3 regions of the Aedoeadaptatus acetigenes genome follow, and region 1 is predicted to be linked to each of the others. Evidence: riboswitches for the same ligand, from Rfam matches in the RefSeq annotation. Region 1 holds a riboswitch; each other region holds the start of a gene.
What was found. A riboswitch is a leader RNA that binds a small molecule or an ion and turns the genes downstream of it on or off. The one in region 1 is predicted to bind FMN.
Positions count from the first base shown of each region.

Region 1 (5,761 bases):
TGGACCATATGCCGGCGTTTTTCACCGCCCTCGGCGATCGCATGGAAGACATTCGCAGTCGCCAGTGGCAAAAAGAGCGCATGAAACGCTGGCGGTCGTAGCGTCGAAGCCTTCGGTGCGTTTGAGGCGTGTCAGAAAAATGGGCTTATGTTATAATAAGTCTGCTTACTTTATCACGTGCAGTGAGAAAGGACTGTAACATGACGAACTATGAAATTATCACGGACGGCGCCTTAAACGTCAACCCGTCCTTTGTGGATCCCTCGGACTTCCGGATGATTCCCATGGTCGTCTCCATGGACGATGAAGAGTTTCTCATCGGAGAAAACACCCCTTCGGATGTTATTTCGGCCTTTTACCGGGACATTCGGGATTCCGTGGCCACGACCTCGCAGATCTCCCTGTCCATCTATGAAGCCTACTTTCAAAAATTTTTGAACGAAGGCAGGGATGTCTTGTATTTAAGCCTTTCCGGCGGCATCTCAGCCACCTATACCCAGGCTCTTTTGGCGAAAAAAAGTCTGCTCAATCAATACCCGGGCCGGTCCGTCGCTTGCATCGACACAAAAAACTGCGGGCCCGCCGGCGCTTTTCTCGTCAAGCGCGCCGTGTCCAATCGGGCGCGGGGCCTTTCCCTTCAAGAAAACGAACAAGACCTTTTGAATTATTTGGAGCGTGTGGTCTTTACAGGACTGATTACCAATTTGGATCACCTGAGGCGAAGCGGCCGCGCATCGGGCGGAATGGCCCTTTTGGGAAGCGCCCTGAACATTAAACCCATTCTACTTATGAACGACGACGGGGATCTTATCGTCTCCGACAAGGCGCGGGGCACAAAGCAGGCGGCGAAGCGCTTGGTACAAACTCTTCAGGGAAGCATGGACCCCGATGAAACCACGGTGCTTTTGTCCCACGGCGACGACGAAAAATTGGCCCTTACGGTAAAAGAAACCATTTTGGAAAAAACCCCCGCTACGGACGTTTACGTGGACGTATTAACCCCTGTGGTAAGCGCCCACATCGGTCAAGGTGCCTTGGGTATGAGTTTTATACAGAAAATTGCCCACTAACTTCGTCAAAACGTGGAAATGGCGGCCCGTTTCAGGTATAATATATTGTTGAGTAAACAAAGGAGGACACAATGAACACGATTAAATTAAATTTAGTAAAGCGCGAAGACTTAGGTACTTCCGGCGCTAAAAAGACCCGCGCCGAAGGTATGGTCCCCGGCATCTTCTATGCCAAGGATTCCGAACCCGTTGCCGTTGCGGCAAAGGCCAATGAATTGCAAAAAGTCGTCGACGAAGCCGGTACGTCCGCTTTGGTCGATGTCAATGTAAACGGGGAAGATCACAAGATTCTCTTTAAGGAAATCCAAGAACACCCCTTCAAGAACCAATTGCTCCACTTCGATGCCTATGGCGTAAACTTGAAAGAAAAAATCAAGCTCTCCATTCCCGTCGTCTTGGAAGGCCGCGACGACATTCGCGTCCAACCGTCCGTCTTGTTGCAACTTCTCGAAGAAGTCGAAGTCGAATGCTTGCCGACCAGCCTTCCCTCCGAAGGTGTTGTCAATGTCGCTGACATGCAAATCGGCGATACCTTAACCGTCGCCGACTTAGACGTGGCATCCATTGCCGACATCGAAGTCTTAACCGACTTGGACGAAGCCGTCTGCGCACTGCAAGAACCCCGCGAAGAATCCGTTGAAGACGAAGAAGAAGCAAGCGCCGATGCAGCTGACGTACCCACCGTCGGTGAAACCGAAGCGAGCGAAGAAGAAGCTGAAGAAGAATAATCGGACCGCCCCTGCGGTTTGCGAAAGAATAAGATCGGATCGCCGGTCTTATTTTTTTGGGCGCTTTTCCTTTTGCGGGCACGGAAAAAGCGCCGACGGTTTCGTCGACGCTCTGTTAAATCACGATTATTGAACTTGCGGCATATCCTTTTCGAAATCCCATTTGTCTTTGGGATCGGCGAAACGGATGAAAATCGAAGCCAGGGCGAAGAGAGCCAGCAGGCCTTGGTACCAGAGGAAGGGAATGATTTCCACGGGAGAGACAGCTGCCGCGCCCAGTTCCTTGGTGAGCCCGGCGGCGATTAAAATTTGTGCGCCGTAGGGAATGATCCCTTGCATGACGCAGGAAAAGGCGTCGAGCAAAGACGCCGAGCGCCTGGGATCCACCTTAAAGTCTTTGGAGATTTCCTTGGCCACGGGGCCGTCGATAATAATGGCCACCGTATTGTTGGCCGTGGCGGCGTCCGTTACAAGGGTCAAGAGGGCGATGGAAACTTCCGCCGACTTCACGTCCTTGGCAAAGCTGCGGATCTTTTGGACCAACCATTCGATGCCGCCGTTTTGCGAAACCATGTAGGACAGGCCGCCGGTTAACATGGACAGGAGGAAGATCTCGAACATGCCGCTAAAGCCGTCGAAAATGTTTTGGGCGAAGGTCATCATGGTGAGCCCGCCGGTGGCGATGCCGATAACACCTGAAAGCACGATGCCGCTGGCGAGAACCAAAAAGACATTCATGCCGGCCAGCGCCGAAATCAGCACGAACAAGTAGGGGATGATCAAGACGAAGCTGTAGCTTAAGTCGTCGAGCACCACTTCCCCCGTAGGCTTGCCTACAAAGAGAAAGATCACGAAGGTGATAATCGCAGCGGGAAGGGCGATTTTAATATTCGCCCGGAACTTGTCTTTCATTTCCACATTTTGCGTCCTGGTGGCGGCGATGGTGGTATCGGAAATGACGGAGAGATTGTCGCCGAACATGGCGCCGCCCACCAAAGCGCCGATAACCAGGGCCAGGGACAGATTTCCCTTTTGGGCCACGCCCACGGCAATGGGGCCCACCGCCGAAATGGTGCCCACGGATGTGCCGGTGGAGAGGGAAATGAAGCAACTGATGAGAAAAATCCCGGCGGTAATGTATTGAACGGGGATCATGGACAGGGCGAAGTTAACCACGGAGTCCACGCCGCCGGATGTTTTCGACACGGTGGCGAAGGCGCCGGCCAATATGTAAATCAAACACATGATGATGATGTTTTCGTCGCCGCAACCCCGCACAAAGGAATTGAATTTGTCGTCGATCGTGCCTTCAAACATAATAAAAGCGAGCACGATGGCCGGTAAGATACACACCGGTGCCGCCACTTGGTAAAAGGCCATTTCCACGCCTCTTGCATTTAAGATCAAGCCCGTGGCAAGGTAAACCAATACAAAGAGAATAAAGGGCAAGAGCGCCGCCCCGTTGGCTTTTACTTTCAATTTGCCGTCTTCCATGACTTCCTCCTTACGAACGTTAAAAAATAGTGCGGAATGCTCCCCTGTTTTTTGATGAGCAATCGTTTTTCCTTTAAATTATTATAGTGTTTGCGCCCGCATTTGTAAAGAAAGCTTGACTACCCTTCCGGGCAAGAAAAAACCCGCTTCGAAAAGCGGGTGTTTCGATCAGTCGTGCAGGAAATGGGAGACGCGCTTGTACAAGGCCAAGGTCGCCGCCGAAACGATGAGCCCCTTCACCAAATTAAAGGGCACGATGCAATAGACCATGAGGTCCCAAAGGGATTTCACCCGAGGCGTTACGGCCCGGCCCATGTTGATGATGGCTTCCATGGGCATGATCTTGCCGTAGAGGGGAAAGACCACGAAGTAATTGCTCAAGGTGGCCACGAGGGTCATGCCGATGACGCCCATCAACAAACCGACGACGGCGCCGCGATAGGTTCTATGGCGGCTGTAAAATTTCGCCGAGAGACCGACGAAGAGGGCGCCGACGATAAAGTTCGACAACTCCCCGACCCCGCCGGTGGTGGTGCCCCGAACGAAAAAGGTGAGGATGCACTTCACCAGTTCGATGGTGATCCCCGCCACGGGACCCATAGCGAAGCCGCCGATTAAGGCCGGCATGTCGGACAAGTCGATTTTTATAAATGGCGGCGCAATAAAGGCCAAGGGAAATTCGACGTACATAAGTAGAAATGCGATGACGGATAAGAGGGACAGACGCGTCAGGTTTCGTGTGGAATAACGCGCCTTCGTCCGCTGAATTTGATTCATGGTACCTCCTTGTCGGGCACAAAAAAAGCCCGCGTCCTCGGGCATAAAAACATGAAAAAAAAGATCTTCTTTCATCCGGACTTTTACCGTCGGTATTGGAATTGCACCAATTCAGTCTTTCGACACGTGGACTTTACCACCGATGAGGAATTCCACCTCGCCCTGAAGATTTATAATCTTTGATTTGTCCTTATTATACCACGTTTGTAGATAAATGAAAACCTTTTTCAGAAAATGTCGGCAACAAAAAAAGCCCCGCAGGGCTCTTTTGCGCAATCATGCTTTTTACTGGTTCTATGTCAACCATTGGGGAGTCTAGTGAAAACTAGGCTCCTTTTTGTTTTCCTAAAAGCCATTCATCACCGACCTTTTGAACAAACGAAAAGCAGTTTCGTTCGAAAATGATGAAAGTTTTGCATCCCAAAGGCCACACGCTTCACGGTCTTGATCTTGTTGTGCGTTCCTTCCACGTAGCCGTTACTCCACGGGTAATCAAAGCTGTTGGTAATCTCCTCGAACCAGTTGGTGTAAGCGCGCAAGCAGTAGCGCCACTCCTTTAGCCCGCTTTTCTTAGCCTCTTCCATCCATGTTGAAAGAGCAGTAGCAGCGGCTTCTTTGTTTTTCTGAGAAAGGACGTAGGTGTAAAAGCCTTCTTTTAAGACGTAAGCGGTTCGAATGGCATCGCTCTTTTCGAGCATGGTGGCGACGAGGCTTTTCTCCCCTTGAGTGAGGTCTTTAGCCGGCTTTTTCAGGAGGCTACGGCTTCGTTTAAACCATTTTCTTTCTGTTACCGTCATCCGTTTCTGTTCCCGCTTCCTGACGTTTTCCAAGGCCCAATGGACTTGGCGGATAAAATGGTACCGGTCGATGACGTGGGTACTTTGTGGAAAGAAAGCCTCTTGAACGCCTTTAAAGGTGCCGCACATATCGCTGACAAAGATTTCAACGCCGCGCCTTTCCGCTCGATCGATGGAAGAGAAATACGCGGCTAAATCCTTGCCGTAGCGCGTCGGAAGAATGTCGATGATCCGATGAGCCTCCCCATCGGCCAAGGTGGTTTGGTACTTGCTTCCGCCGCTGTCTCCCTTAAACTCGTCGATACAAAAGACGCGAGGCAACTTTTTTCTGGGCACAAATAAACAAGCCACGATACGGAAAATACTCGTCGTTGAAATCCCCACCTCCTTAGCCAGCTCCGATACAGACCGGATATCTCGAAACGCATCCACCACATAAGCGATTAAGCGCTTTGTCATCTGTTTGCCCTTGGCGGCAAAGGAAAGAGGTGCCTCAAAGCGCGCCCCGCAATCCTTGCAATCATACCGTGTCTTCTTAACCCGCAGAAGCACGTGCTTTCGGCGCATCGGTGCGTCCCGAAGCACTTGCTCCCGGTGATCGTGGACCCAAGCGTGGGTCGAGCCACAGTGAGGACAAACCCGATCATGAACGGGTTTGCAGTCAATGGTAATGAGCCGTCTTTCTTCTAAAACAGCGGTAACCTCGACGTCTTGGATTCCTAAAAGTAATGTGGTAATATTGTTTTGCACTTGTTTGACCCCCTTTATTATTTTGTGGTGATTTAATTTTAGGCGATAGGGAAAACAAGTGCTATCTTTTTGCACAAAAATATCCATTGAGGAGCTTACTCCCCAATGGATATTATAGAGCCTTTTTACTTGCCGACGATCATTT
Region 1 covers NZ_JAOQJD010000003.1:20,259-26,019, forward strand. Annotated here, with positions in the region: gene rodA (rod shape-determining protein RodA) at 1-101, shown strand, start outside; gene OCV31_RS01845 (DegV family protein) at 201-1,070, shown strand; gene OCV31_RS01850 (50S ribosomal protein L25) at 1,142-1,798, shown strand; gene OCV31_RS01855 (Na+/H+ antiporter NhaC family protein) at 1,925-3,292, opposite strand; gene OCV31_RS01860 (ECF transporter S component) at 3,461-4,069, opposite strand; FMN riboswitch at 4,129-4,243, opposite strand; gene OCV31_RS01865 (ISL3 family transposase) at 4,429-5,703, opposite strand; gene OCV31_RS01870 (phosphoribosylaminoimidazolesuccinocarboxamide synthase) at 5,742-5,761, opposite strand, start outside.

Region 2 (5,761 bases), on a different contig from region 1:
AAAAAAGCAGGTTTCTTGACCCGCGACCCGAGAATGAAGGAAAGAAAGAAATACGGCTTGAAGAAAGCCCGTAAATCTCCCCAATTCTCCAAACGTTAAGCACATACAGACAAACACCGCCGAGAGCGGTGTTTTTTTGTTGCGCAAAAAAACCGCCGGTTTTTCCGGCGGCTTGGGCGAAGTTATTTTAACAAATGCAAGTCTTTTACCATGGCGATAAGATCGTCTTTGTCCGCGCCTTCGGCGGAGATGGAGACGAGGAGGCCGTCTCGTTCGAAGTCGGCATCACGGCCTTGAATGATGACCTTTACGCCGTCCACATTGACTTCGTAGATTTTGCCTTCGCCGCCGGTTTCATAGGCGGTTTCAGGAGACGAGATTCGCTCGTTAAGGTAGATGGTCTTGCCGTCTTTTTCATAGGTGAAGGCGACGTAATCGGAAAGTGTCCCCGGATCGGCGAAGATTTCCGATTCCACGTAGTTGTATTTCTCCGAGAAGACCAGGGGATTGAAGTTTAATTTTTTGGCGATAACATCCACCGGGGCCTTGTCGCCCGTATCTTTTTTCACTTCGTCGGCGTACTCAAAGGTGACTTCGCCGGTGCGGGTGGCTTCGTCGTAATTGCTTCCCACGATTTCCCGGCCGTCTTTGGAGTAGACGTGCTCTGCATTTTTCAGGACTTCGAGGTCGGTGATTTCATTTCCCTCTTTGTCGAAGACCTTTCCCTTTAATTCGTCGGGGAAGGGGATGGCCACGGCCGGCTCGTCTTCGTTAACGACGATGCGGCCCGAGGGGCTTACAGCTTGTTTCACCGTGTTCACGATGCCGCCGCCGAAGCTCGTAAAGGGGAGGGTGGCGATTAAAAGGGCGCAGGCCGCGGCGATGGCGGGCTTTTTATATTGTTTCTTTTGTTTATTTTTCATTTTTGCGTAGACCTCCTGCTTGTCTTTTTCATCGGTAGCGTAGAGATTTTTTAAATTTTGGCTTACGTCAACCTGGGGGTTTTTATTTTTATTCATAATAGGCCTCCATTTCTTTTCGCAATTGATTCAGCAGGCGGTGGATCATGACGCCCACGTGATTGGGATTCGTGTCCATGAGTGCGGCGATGGTCTGATTGGAAAGCTCCGCACCGAATTTGTAGCTGACCAACAACTGATCCCGGGGCTTCAGTTTTTTCACGGCACAGCGCAAATAGGCGATTTCTTCTTTGTTTTCCATTTGTTCTTCGGTCGTGGGATCTTCCTCCGCCATGTCTTTTGCTGCAGTGATAGGCAACCACTGAAAGCGATTCTTTCTGCGGTAGTAGTCTTTCACATGATTGCCGGCGATGGTATAGAGCCACACCTCGAAGCTGCCTTTTTTCGGATCGTAGGCGGAAAATTTCCTGTAGATCTTAAGAAAAATATCCGCCGTGAGATCCTTGGCCACTTCTCGATTGCCGGTGCGGTAGGTGACGAAACGAAAGACGGGCTCGAAGTAGCGATCGTAGACCGCTTCAAATGTGACGGTATCGTCCATGACCGTCGGCATGTCGGTGGTTTTATCCATTGGCTTCACCTCCTTGTCCTTTCACTTGTATATACGCGGGAAGGTGTTCTTTATTACAAAATTTCTCGTTTTATTTATTGTACCGAGTGGGGGATAAAATTTTAACCGTGTGGCGACAAAATCTCTTTACAGGGTAAGCTATAAGTGGTATCATAATGAAAGGAAAACATTTCCTGAACTTCATATATTCTTCGGGGCGAGGTGCAATTCCTCACCGGTGGTAAAGTCCACGAGTCGTATGATTGAATCGGTGCAATTCCGATACCGACGGTATAGTCCGGATGAAAGAAGAAGCGAAGGCAACTTTTGTTGTCTTTCATTTGATTGTCACTCCGAAGCATTGCGCTTCGGTTTTTTTAATGCAGGAGGCTTTATGGATGAGCAGTATATGAATCGGGCATTGACTCTTGCGAAAAAGGGCTTGGGCAAGACCAAGACCAATCCCATGGTAGGCGCCGTCTTGGTAAAGGACGGGCGAGTCATCGCCGAGGGCTACCATCACGGTTTCGGCCTGGACCATGCCGAGGTGGATTGCCTGAAGCAGGTGGAGGAATCGCCGAAGGGCGGCACCATGTATGTGACCTTGGAGCCTTGCTTCCACTACGGAAAGACGCCGCCCTGTGTCGTGGCCATCGAGCGGGCGGGGATCGCCCGGGTAGTGGTAGGCACCTTGGATCCCAATCCAAAGGTCGCCGGTCGCGGCGTCGCCGCTTTGGAAGCGGCGGGGATTCAGGTGGATGTAGGCGTCCTTGAGGAGGCATGCCAATCCCTGAACCGGGCCTTTTTCACGAGCATTTTGACGCAGACGCCCTATGTGATTTGTAAATTCGCCACTACATTGGACGGCAAGATTGCCACGGATACAGGCGAAAGCCAATGGATCACATCGGAGGCGGCGCGGAAGGACGGTCATAAGCTTCGCGGTGCAGTGGACGGAATTCTCGTGGGCACCAACACGGTGATCAAGGACAATCCCCGCCTCAGCAATCGCAGCGGCGAAGGAGAGGATCCCACGCGGATTATTTTGGACCGCCGCGGCGCCGTGAATCTCGAGGCCAATGTCTACGACGGCACTCAGCCCACCATCGTCTACACGGTGCACATGGAGGAGGCCAAGATGAAGGCCCTAAAAGAACGGGGCGTCGTCGTGGAAGTCGTGAAAGAGAAGAAGGGCAAGCTGGATCTTCGGGCCGTGTTAAAGGACCTATACGCCAAGGACATGGGCCGCATTTTGGTGGAAGGGGGCGGACGCCTCCACGGCAGCCTCATCGACGAAGATTTAGTGGATGAATTCGCCCTCTACCTAGCCCCGACCTTGTTCGGCGGCGGAAAAGATGCCGTCGCGGGCCGCGCCATCGCGTCCTTAAGTGAGCGGCGGGACTTCGCCTTTGACGAGGTGAAGATGCTGGGGCCGGACCTGTTTGTAGGAGGGGTCAGAGGATGTTTACGGGAATCGTAGAGGAAGTGGGCACCGTGGCTGCTCTTGAAAAGCGGGGCGAGAGGATCGTCCTGCGGGTCAAGGCGCAGACGGTGCTTGAGGACACGAAGATCGGCGATTCCATCGCCACCAACGGCGTCTGCCTCACGGTAACCTCCATGGCGGAGGGCACCTTTACGGCGGACATGATGACGGTGACGGCGAAAAAATCCGCTCTGGACCGCTTGCGGCCGGGAAGTGCCGTGAATCTGGAGCGGGCCCTTCTTCCCGCGAGCCGCATGGGCGGACACATCGTCCAGGGTCACGTGGACACGGTGGGAGAGGTGAAGGGCATCGAGCCACACGAAGGGGGCTATCTCCTTCACATCGCCGTGAAGCCGGACTGGGCGCCTTATTTCGTGGCCCAGGGCTCGGTGGCCCTAAACGGCGTCAGCCTAACCATCGCCCGGGCGGGGCGGAACGATTTTTCCGTCTCCCTGATTCCGGAGACCTTGCGCTCCACCAATTTAGGTGAGCTGAAGCCCTCAGATCCCATCACCGTGGAATTCGACATCGTGGGCAAGTATTTATTGAGACAAAGTGAAGTGGCGGAAGAAGCTTCTGCCCTTGATATGAATTTTTTAAGAAAGCATGGATTTTAGGAGGAAATTATGTGGAACACAATTGAAGAAGCAATCGACGCGCTGAAAGCAGGCAAGATGATCATTGCCGTGGATGCGGAAGACCGTGAAAACGAAGGGGACATGATCGTCGCCGCCGAAACCTGTACCACGGAGCAATTAAATGCCATGGCTACCTACGCCAAAGGCCTGATCTGTATGCCCATGAGCCAAAAAGAAGCGGATCGCCTGCACTTAAAGCCCATGGTCTCCAAAAACAGGGACAATCACGAAACGGCTTTTACCGTCACCATCGACCACGTGGACACCACCACGGGGATCAGTGCTGTGGAACGGGCATTCACCGCCAGAAAAACCGCCGATCCCAATTCGAAAGCCGAAGACTTCCGCCGCCCGGGCCACATGTTTCCTCTTATCGCCAAGCCCGGCGGGGTATTGGAGCGTGAAGGGCACACGGAAGGCACCGTGGATTTATTGCGCCTCGCCGGTTTAACGGAGGTGGGTCTTTGCTGTGAAATCATGGAAGATAACGGAGAAATGATGCAGCGGGACCGCATCTGCGAACTGGCAAAGGAATTAAACGTCCCCCTCATTAATATCGAGCTATTAAAAGAATACAGAAAGACCCACGATTGCCTTATCGAACGGGTAGCGGAAGCGGACATGCCCACGAAGTACGGCCATTTTAAAGCCGTAGGCTATCGCAACACCTTAAACGGCGAACACCACGTGGCCCTGATCAAAGGCGACATTACAAAAGAGGACGCCATCTTAACCCGCGTCCACTCCGAATGCTTAACCGGCGACGCCTTCGGCTCCCTGCGCTGCGACTGCGGCGATCAATTGCAACGTGCCATGATGCAAGTGGAGGAAGAAGGCAATGGCATCGTCCTTTACATGCGTCAAGAAGGCCGGGGCATCGGTCTTTTGAATAAATTAAAAGCCTACGCCCTTCAAGATGAGGGCATGGACACGGTGGAAGCCAATGTGGCTTTAGGCTTCCCGGAGGATGCCCGGGAATATTACATCGGCGCGCAAATTTTGAAAGATCTCGGCGTGACAAAAATGCGTCTTTTAACCAATAATCCCGACAAGGTGTATCACCTGGAACAATACGGCATGGAAATTGTAGAACGCGTACCCATTGAAATTCAATCCCACGAAAACGACCACTTCTATTTGGAAACCAAAGCCAAAAAGCTGAACCACTATTTACACGAATTCGGCTGCGATTGCCACGGACACGTGGAAAAACAAAGCAAGGAGGCCAACCGATGAAAATTATGGAAGGAATGTTAAGAGGTGAGGGAAAATCCTTCGCCATTGTCGTCAGCCGTTTCAATGATTTTATTACGTCGAAACTTTTAGACGGCGCCTTGGACTGCTTGTACCGTCACGGCGTGAAGGACGAGGACCTAAGCCTGGTGCGCGTGCCCGGAGCTTTTGAAATTCCCGTGGCGGCACAAAAGCTGGCCCAATCCGGCAAGTACGACGGCGTCATTTGCCTCGGCGCCGTGATCCGCGGAGCCACCACCCACTACGACTACGTCTGCAACGAAGTGTCCAAGGGCATCGCCAAGGTATCGCTGGATACGAATATTCCCGTGGGCTTCGGCATCGTCACCACGGAAAACATCGAACAAGCCGTAGAACGTGCCGGCACCAAGAGCGGCAACAAGGGCTACGACACCGCCATGAGCGTGTTGGAAATGGCGGATCTCTTCGACGCCATGTAATGGCCGAAAATCCCGCCGAGAAGAATAAGCGAAAATTCAGAAAGACGCTTCCGATTCGGGGGCGTCTTTTTTGCGTAAAAAATTTTTCGAACAGCCATGATTTTCAATGTGAAAAGGGTATAGTGGAAGTGACAATGTGTCACTTATCTATCGGCGATTCGAATAAAGTGCCTGTGGCGCTTCCCATGAGGAGATGAGAATGTGGTAAAAAAGAGAACTTTATTTTTGCTGGCCGGGCTGATTTGGTCCCTCGCCGGCGGCAATGTATTAAAAATAGGCCTTCAGGCCTATACAAATGCCTTTAGCGTGCTCAATGTCGGCCTCACCGCCTTGGTGTTTTTCCTGTTTTGGACGAAAGTCTTCCATCCCTTGGTGGGAAAGCACGTGATCCGCATTCACGGCTATGAAGAGGAGTA
Region 2 covers NZ_JAOQJD010000008.1:79,311-85,071, reverse strand. Annotated here, with positions in the region: gene rpsI (30S ribosomal protein S9) at 1-99, shown strand, start outside; gene OCV31_RS05760 (hypothetical protein) at 183-1,019, opposite strand; gene OCV31_RS05755 (RNA polymerase sigma factor) at 1,012-1,551, opposite strand; FMN riboswitch at 1,735-1,848, shown strand; gene ribD (bifunctional diaminohydroxyphosphoribosylaminopyrimidine deaminase/5-amino-6-(5-phosphoribosylamino)uracil reductase RibD) at 1,925-3,010, shown strand; gene OCV31_RS05745 (riboflavin synthase) at 2,992-3,630, shown strand; gene OCV31_RS05740 (bifunctional 3,4-dihydroxy-2-butanone-4-phosphate synthase/GTP cyclohydrolase II) at 3,640-4,887, shown strand; gene ribH (6,7-dimethyl-8-ribityllumazine synthase) at 4,884-5,345, shown strand; gene OCV31_RS05730 (hypothetical protein) at 5,547-5,761, shown strand, end outside.
Region 2: another riboswitch for FMN. It lies ahead of ribD (bifunctional diaminohydroxyphosphoribosylaminopyrimidine deaminase/5-amino-6-(5-phosphoribosylamino)uracil reductase RibD); the one in region 1 lies ahead of OCV31_RS01860 (ECF transporter S component).

Region 3 (5,761 bases), on a different contig from region 1:
CTAAAAATCTTGGTGGCGGGGATCCGGTTTTTACTGGCCGGTTTTTTGACTCTCATCTATTTTAAGGTGAGCGAAAAGGGGCGGCGGATCGCCTTTAAGGAAGTCAATTGGAAATTCGTCGTGATCCTGGCTTTGATTCAAACGTCCTTGCAATACATTTTCTATTACATCGGCCTTTCTCACGTGGCCGGCGTGAAATCGTCGATTATCCAATCCACCAATGCCTTTCTCGTCGTATTAATTTCGGCGATCTTGATCCCGAACGAAAAGGTGAACCCGAATATTCTCATCGCCCTCCTATTAGGGACTGCAGGCATCATTATTTCCAATGGCCCGGCGGAGAACACCGGCGGCGTGCGCTTTGTCGGGGAAGGCTTTGTGCTCATCGCCACCACCCTAAACGCCTTGGCCTCGGTGATGATTCGAAAGTACGGAAAGGGCGTAAATTCCTTTATCCTTACGTCCTTTCAATTTATGATCGGTGCCGTGGTGCTCATCCTCCTGGGGCTCGCCATCGCCGGCAGGCCCTTGGCCCTGACGCCGAAAGCTTGCCTCATGATTTTATACGGCTCCTTTATCTCGGCGACCTCCTTTTCCATTTGGACTTCGGTGCTGCAACACTACCACGCCAATGAATTCGGCGTCTACAAACTGTTTATACCGATCTTCGGTTCCCTCCTGTCGGTCCTCGTATTGGACGAAGCATTTACCCTAAACATGGCCGTGGGCCTGGCTTTGGTCCTCTTCGGCTCCTTTATACTAAACAAGAAAAAAATAAGTTTCGGAAAGTAGAAAAAATCGGAAAACCGGCGTCGACGATGAAGCGGACGTCGGTTTTTTTGTCACGTAAGCGGGCGATTTTGATGGAGAGGGATTTTATGATAAACTATTTAAGTTAAGTAATGGCATTTCACAAAGGAGAATGAATGAATAAAAAAACACTAAGCATTATTTTCGCCTACGTCGGCGTCCTCACCGGAGCCGGCCTGGCCAGCGGGCAGGAGCTCATGCAGTATTTTCTGTCCTTCGGCCTTCCCGGGATCTACGGCATCGCCGCGGTGGGCGTGCTGCACGTGGTGGTGGGCGGCATTGTGCTTCAATTAGGCAGCCACTTCGTCGCCGAAAGCCACATCGACGTGTTGGACGAAGTCACCTCCACCGCCGTGACGAAATTCATGGACTACGCTCTTATCGTCAATTGCTTTTTAATGGGCTTTGTTATGATTGCCGGCGCCGGATCGAATCTGGAGCAACAATTCGGCCTGGCGCCCTGGATCGGTTCCCTTCTGTGCACGGCCCTCATCGTCGTCGTGGGCATGTTGGATTTCGATAAAGTGGCCAAAATCATCGGAGCCTTCACGCCCTTGGTCCTGGTCTTTACCTTGATCGGCGCGGTCTACACCATGGTCAAGGCGAGCCCGGACGTGGCGCTTTTAGACAGCTTGGGCAAAACTCTGCCACCGGCGCTTCCCAACCTCCCCCTCTCCACCATCAATTACTTCGGCCTCTGCATGATCAGCGGCATTTCCATGGCCTTTGTCTTAGGGGGCAGCAAAACCGACCCGGCCGAAGCGCGCATCGGCGGCATGATCGGCGGCGCCCTCGTGGCCATTCTTACGGGCCTCGTCGGCGTGACGCTCTTTCTCGCCTTGGGAATCGTAAAAGATGCGGACATTCCCATGCAGACCGTTTTAGACAGCGTGCATCCCGCCATGGGCCTCGCCATGTCCATCATCATCTTCGGCATGATCTTTAACACGGGCATGTCCCTTTTTTACTCCGCCGCCAGGCGCTTTTCCGCCACAGAAGGCACCTTTAAGCGCAATCTGATTCTCTTTACCTTGGCGGGCTTCGGCCTGTCCTTCTTGGGATTTAAAAAATTAATGGCGATTCTCTATCCGATATTGGGCTATTTGGGATTGATCCTGATCCTGATTTTAATCGCCGCCTGGATTCGGGAGCGGAGCGAAATCAAATCCGAGATAAAAAAGAGAAAGAAAATCAACCGCCTCACGAGAAAGAAATTGGACGACGACGAAGAGTTTACGAAAAAAGACAAAGAAAAACTGGAAAAACTCGCCGAAGCCTCGATTATCGACGATGAAAAAATCAAAGACGCCGTGGAAGAAGAAGTGGCTGAGGAATTGGAAGAAGAAAATGACGAACAGACAGATTGACCTGAAAAGGAATGGAATCGAGCAGGCGGCTTTCGCGCGTTTGCTCGATTTTTCTGCGTCTGACGCCGCATTTATGGCGATTTTGTCGGATAAGCGCCAGAAAAAACAAAAAATTACATGAAATCATTGACCGCGTCATAAAATAGTGATAGATTAAAGATGAAAGTTTTCTTCGGAAACGAATGTATTCTACTGGCGGTAAAAGCCCGCGAGCGCATAGCTGATTCGGTGCAAGTCCGAAGCCAACAGTCTGGTCTGGAAGGGAGAAGGAGGCTTTTCGGCTTGTTGCCGGATGCCCTTTCCCTTCGTCTTCCGAAAAAAGCATCCGGTGTAAGAAATTCCCTTGGGGAGGCTCATGTCGCCGGATGTTTTTATTTGCGGCAAACTTCCCGAGAGTGAAAAGCGAAAAAGGAAGGTGCATGGTGAAAAAGACGCAAACCGTCGACAGCCCTTTGGCGACGGAGCCGATCTCGAAGCTCCTTATCCGCTACTCGGTGCCGACGACCCTGACCCTTATGGTCAATTACCTTTATAATATCGTCGATCAAATCTTTGTGGGCCGGGGTGCGGGAATCACCGGCATGGCGGCGGTAAACGTGGCCTTTCCCGTCGCCATCCTCGTCAACGCCGTCGCCCTTATGCTCGGCGACGGCTGCGCCGCCAACGTCAGCCTGTGCTTGGGGCGAAAAGATCAAGATACGGCGGATCGCATCTTCGGCCACGGTGTCACCTGGATCATCGTGAGCGGCCTCGTCATGGCCATCATCGGCACCCTGTTCGCGCCGCGGATCGTGCGACTTTTCGGCACCACGGACACGGCCTACGACGAATCCCTCGCCTACCTCAGGACCATCGCCGTCGGCTTTCCCTTTCAACTCATCTGCCCCGCCTTTACTGCCATGATTCGGGCCGACGGTTCGCCGAAATACACGATGAAATGCATGATGGCCGGCGCCGCCATCAATATCATCCTCGATCCGATTTTTATCTTCGGCTTGCATATGGGCGTCGTCGGTGCGGGGATCGCCACGGTCATCGGCGAAGTCGTCGCAGGAAGCCTGTGCCTTCTCTACCTGCGCCGGCTCAAGACCGTGTGCCTCACAAGGGATGCCCTGCGCCCGACGAGAGCCTTGACCCTTCGGATAGTAAAGCTGGGCTTCCCAAGTTTTCTGACACAGGTATTGACCGCATTGGTGCAAATTGTGCTCAACAATCTTATGCGCATCTACGGCGCCGCCACGATCTACGGCAGCGACATGGCCCTCTCCGTTTACGGCATGATGATGAAAGTTTACCAAATTGCCCACGCCATGTTCGTCGGCGTCTCCTCTGCCATTCAGCCCATCAACGGCTACAATTTCGGGGCGAAAAACTACGGGCGGGTACACCATACCTACCGCATGGCCACGACCATCGCCCTGGTCATCTCCGCTTGCTGGTGCGCAGTCTACCTGCTGCTTCCTCGGCAGATCGCCGCGCTCTTTGTCTCCGACAATCCCCTTTACCGGGATTGCGCGGCCCACTTCTTTAGGCTCTACATGATGGCCTTCTTCCTCTACGGCATCCACATGACCACAGCCTCCTTCTTTCAGGGTATCGGAAAGCCCCTCCGCTCCCTGGCGATTCCTCTGGTGCGTCAGGGCGTCCTCCTGATTCCCCTGGCACTCGCGCTCTCCGCCACCTACGGATTGGACGGCGCCCTTTACGCCGTGCCCATTGCAGACAGCCTCACCTGCCTTCTGTGCGTCATCATGGCCCGGGCGGAATTTCGCGGGTGGAAAAAGCGGGGATGGATCGAGGAATGATGGAATAAGGATTTTTAAAAGCAGAAAAATTGCGTGGCAGATAAGGAATGAAAAGAAAAATGATACGACCCGACGCATCTTTCAGGTGGAGTCGGGTTTTTGATTGGAAGAAAAGATGCACCGGGCTACCTAATACTTGAGTAAAAGTGGATAAAGACGTTGATTGACGATAAAATAGATTTGAACATTAGGTATTGGAGGAGAATGTGATGGAAAAGAATCAATTCGGCTGGGTGGATTTTTACGGAGAGTTTGCTTCGAAACTTTTAGATTATAAAAACAGAAGAAAAGAGCTGATAGAGAAGGTCGTGGCGATCTATACCATGACGGGCATCAGCATGCCCACATTGGAAAGAGACAATCAACTCGTCGACATCGATCCCTTTACGGTCTTCGGCCTTTTTAATAAGAAGCTGACGGACAAAAACCGCGTGAAGATTCTCACGGCCATTGCCGAGCTCTTTGACGTCAAGACGGCGGTACCCACGTCATTTGACAGCTTGCCGGTGCTCAATCCTCAGAATGCGACGTTTTATTATTTTGTCGATCAGCGGGGCGCCGAGGACATCGACGATTTGTGGGGCTTGTATGAATCGGCTTTGGCCTATGCACAATCGCCAACGGCAGAGAACCGGAAGACCATGTCCCGTGATTTTAACTTGGTGATGAAGAAAAGAGGCAGCGGTAATAGTAAAATTACCATGGCATTGTACTGGATTGCTCCGGACGCATTCTTAAATCTAGACAGTCGCAATGAATGGTATATTTATGAATCGGGAAAACTGCCTGCCACATTTGTAAAACAGCTTCCTAAAACTGAATCTAAGATGGCCGCTGCAAAATACTTTGAGATCATTGAAGCATTGAAAAGGTATTTGCAGAGCGACGAAAGCCTTTTAAAAGACTTTAAGGAATTGTCATTTGAAGCATGGGTCTATTCGGAACAGGTGAATAAGGAGAAATCAGAGGAAAAGGAAAACAAACTTTCCAATGCCTCAATTCTTCAGTGGTTTGCTCCGTTAATTCAGGCTCTTCGTGATTTAGATGGTTCCGCCACTCCGGCTGAAGCACGGGCAAAAATAATAGAGAATGAAAACTTAACTGAAGAAGAGGTCAGTGTTACCAGAGGAAAAAACAATGTAAACAAATTCGAAAATGAAGTGGCTTTCGCGCGCAGTTACCTTGTAAATGCAGGATACATCGATAAGAGTATTTATGGCGTATGGACTTTAACAGAAGCAGGCATGAATGTTGAGATGACGAAAGAGCTGGCCTCTGATATATTCAAAAATGTTTTGTCAGCCGGCCCGGCTAAGTCGGATAAAAAAACCACTGCGCTTGCGGACGAGGATGTGAAAACGAAGCGCTATTGGATCTACTCGCCCGGGAAAGGTTCCGGTTTGTGGGATGAATTTTACAATTCCGGCATCATGGCCATCGGCTGGGGCGGGATGGGTGATCTGACCGCCTATGACAGCAAGGACGCCATGAAGGCAAAAATGAAGGAGATTTATGACGAAAGCCTTTCCTACATAAATTCTGCCCATTTAACTTGGCAATTTGCCAATGAGATGAAAATAGGCGATGTCGTTTTTGTGAAAAAAGGCATGCACCGGTTGATCGGCCGCGGCGTTGTCATGTCGGATTACGAATTCGACGGCTCAAGAAACGATGAGTTTAAGCATATTCGCCAAGTCGATTGGACTCACCGCGGCGACTGGCCCCATCCGGGAAAAGCGGTCACGAAGACCCTGACTGATATTACGCCTTATTCGGATT
Region 3 covers NZ_JAOQJD010000012.1:47,646-53,406, forward strand. Annotated here, with positions in the region: gene OCV31_RS07555 (DMT family transporter) at 1-792, shown strand, start outside; gene OCV31_RS07560 (YkvI family membrane protein) at 927-2,177, shown strand; gene OCV31_RS07565 (hypothetical protein) at 2,158-2,298, shown strand; FMN riboswitch at 2,342-2,452, shown strand; gene OCV31_RS07570 (MATE family efflux transporter) at 2,597-3,982, shown strand; gene OCV31_RS07575 (AAA family ATPase) at 4,192-5,761, shown strand, end outside.
Region 3: another riboswitch for FMN. It lies ahead of OCV31_RS07570 (MATE family efflux transporter); the one in region 1 lies ahead of OCV31_RS01860 (ECF transporter S component).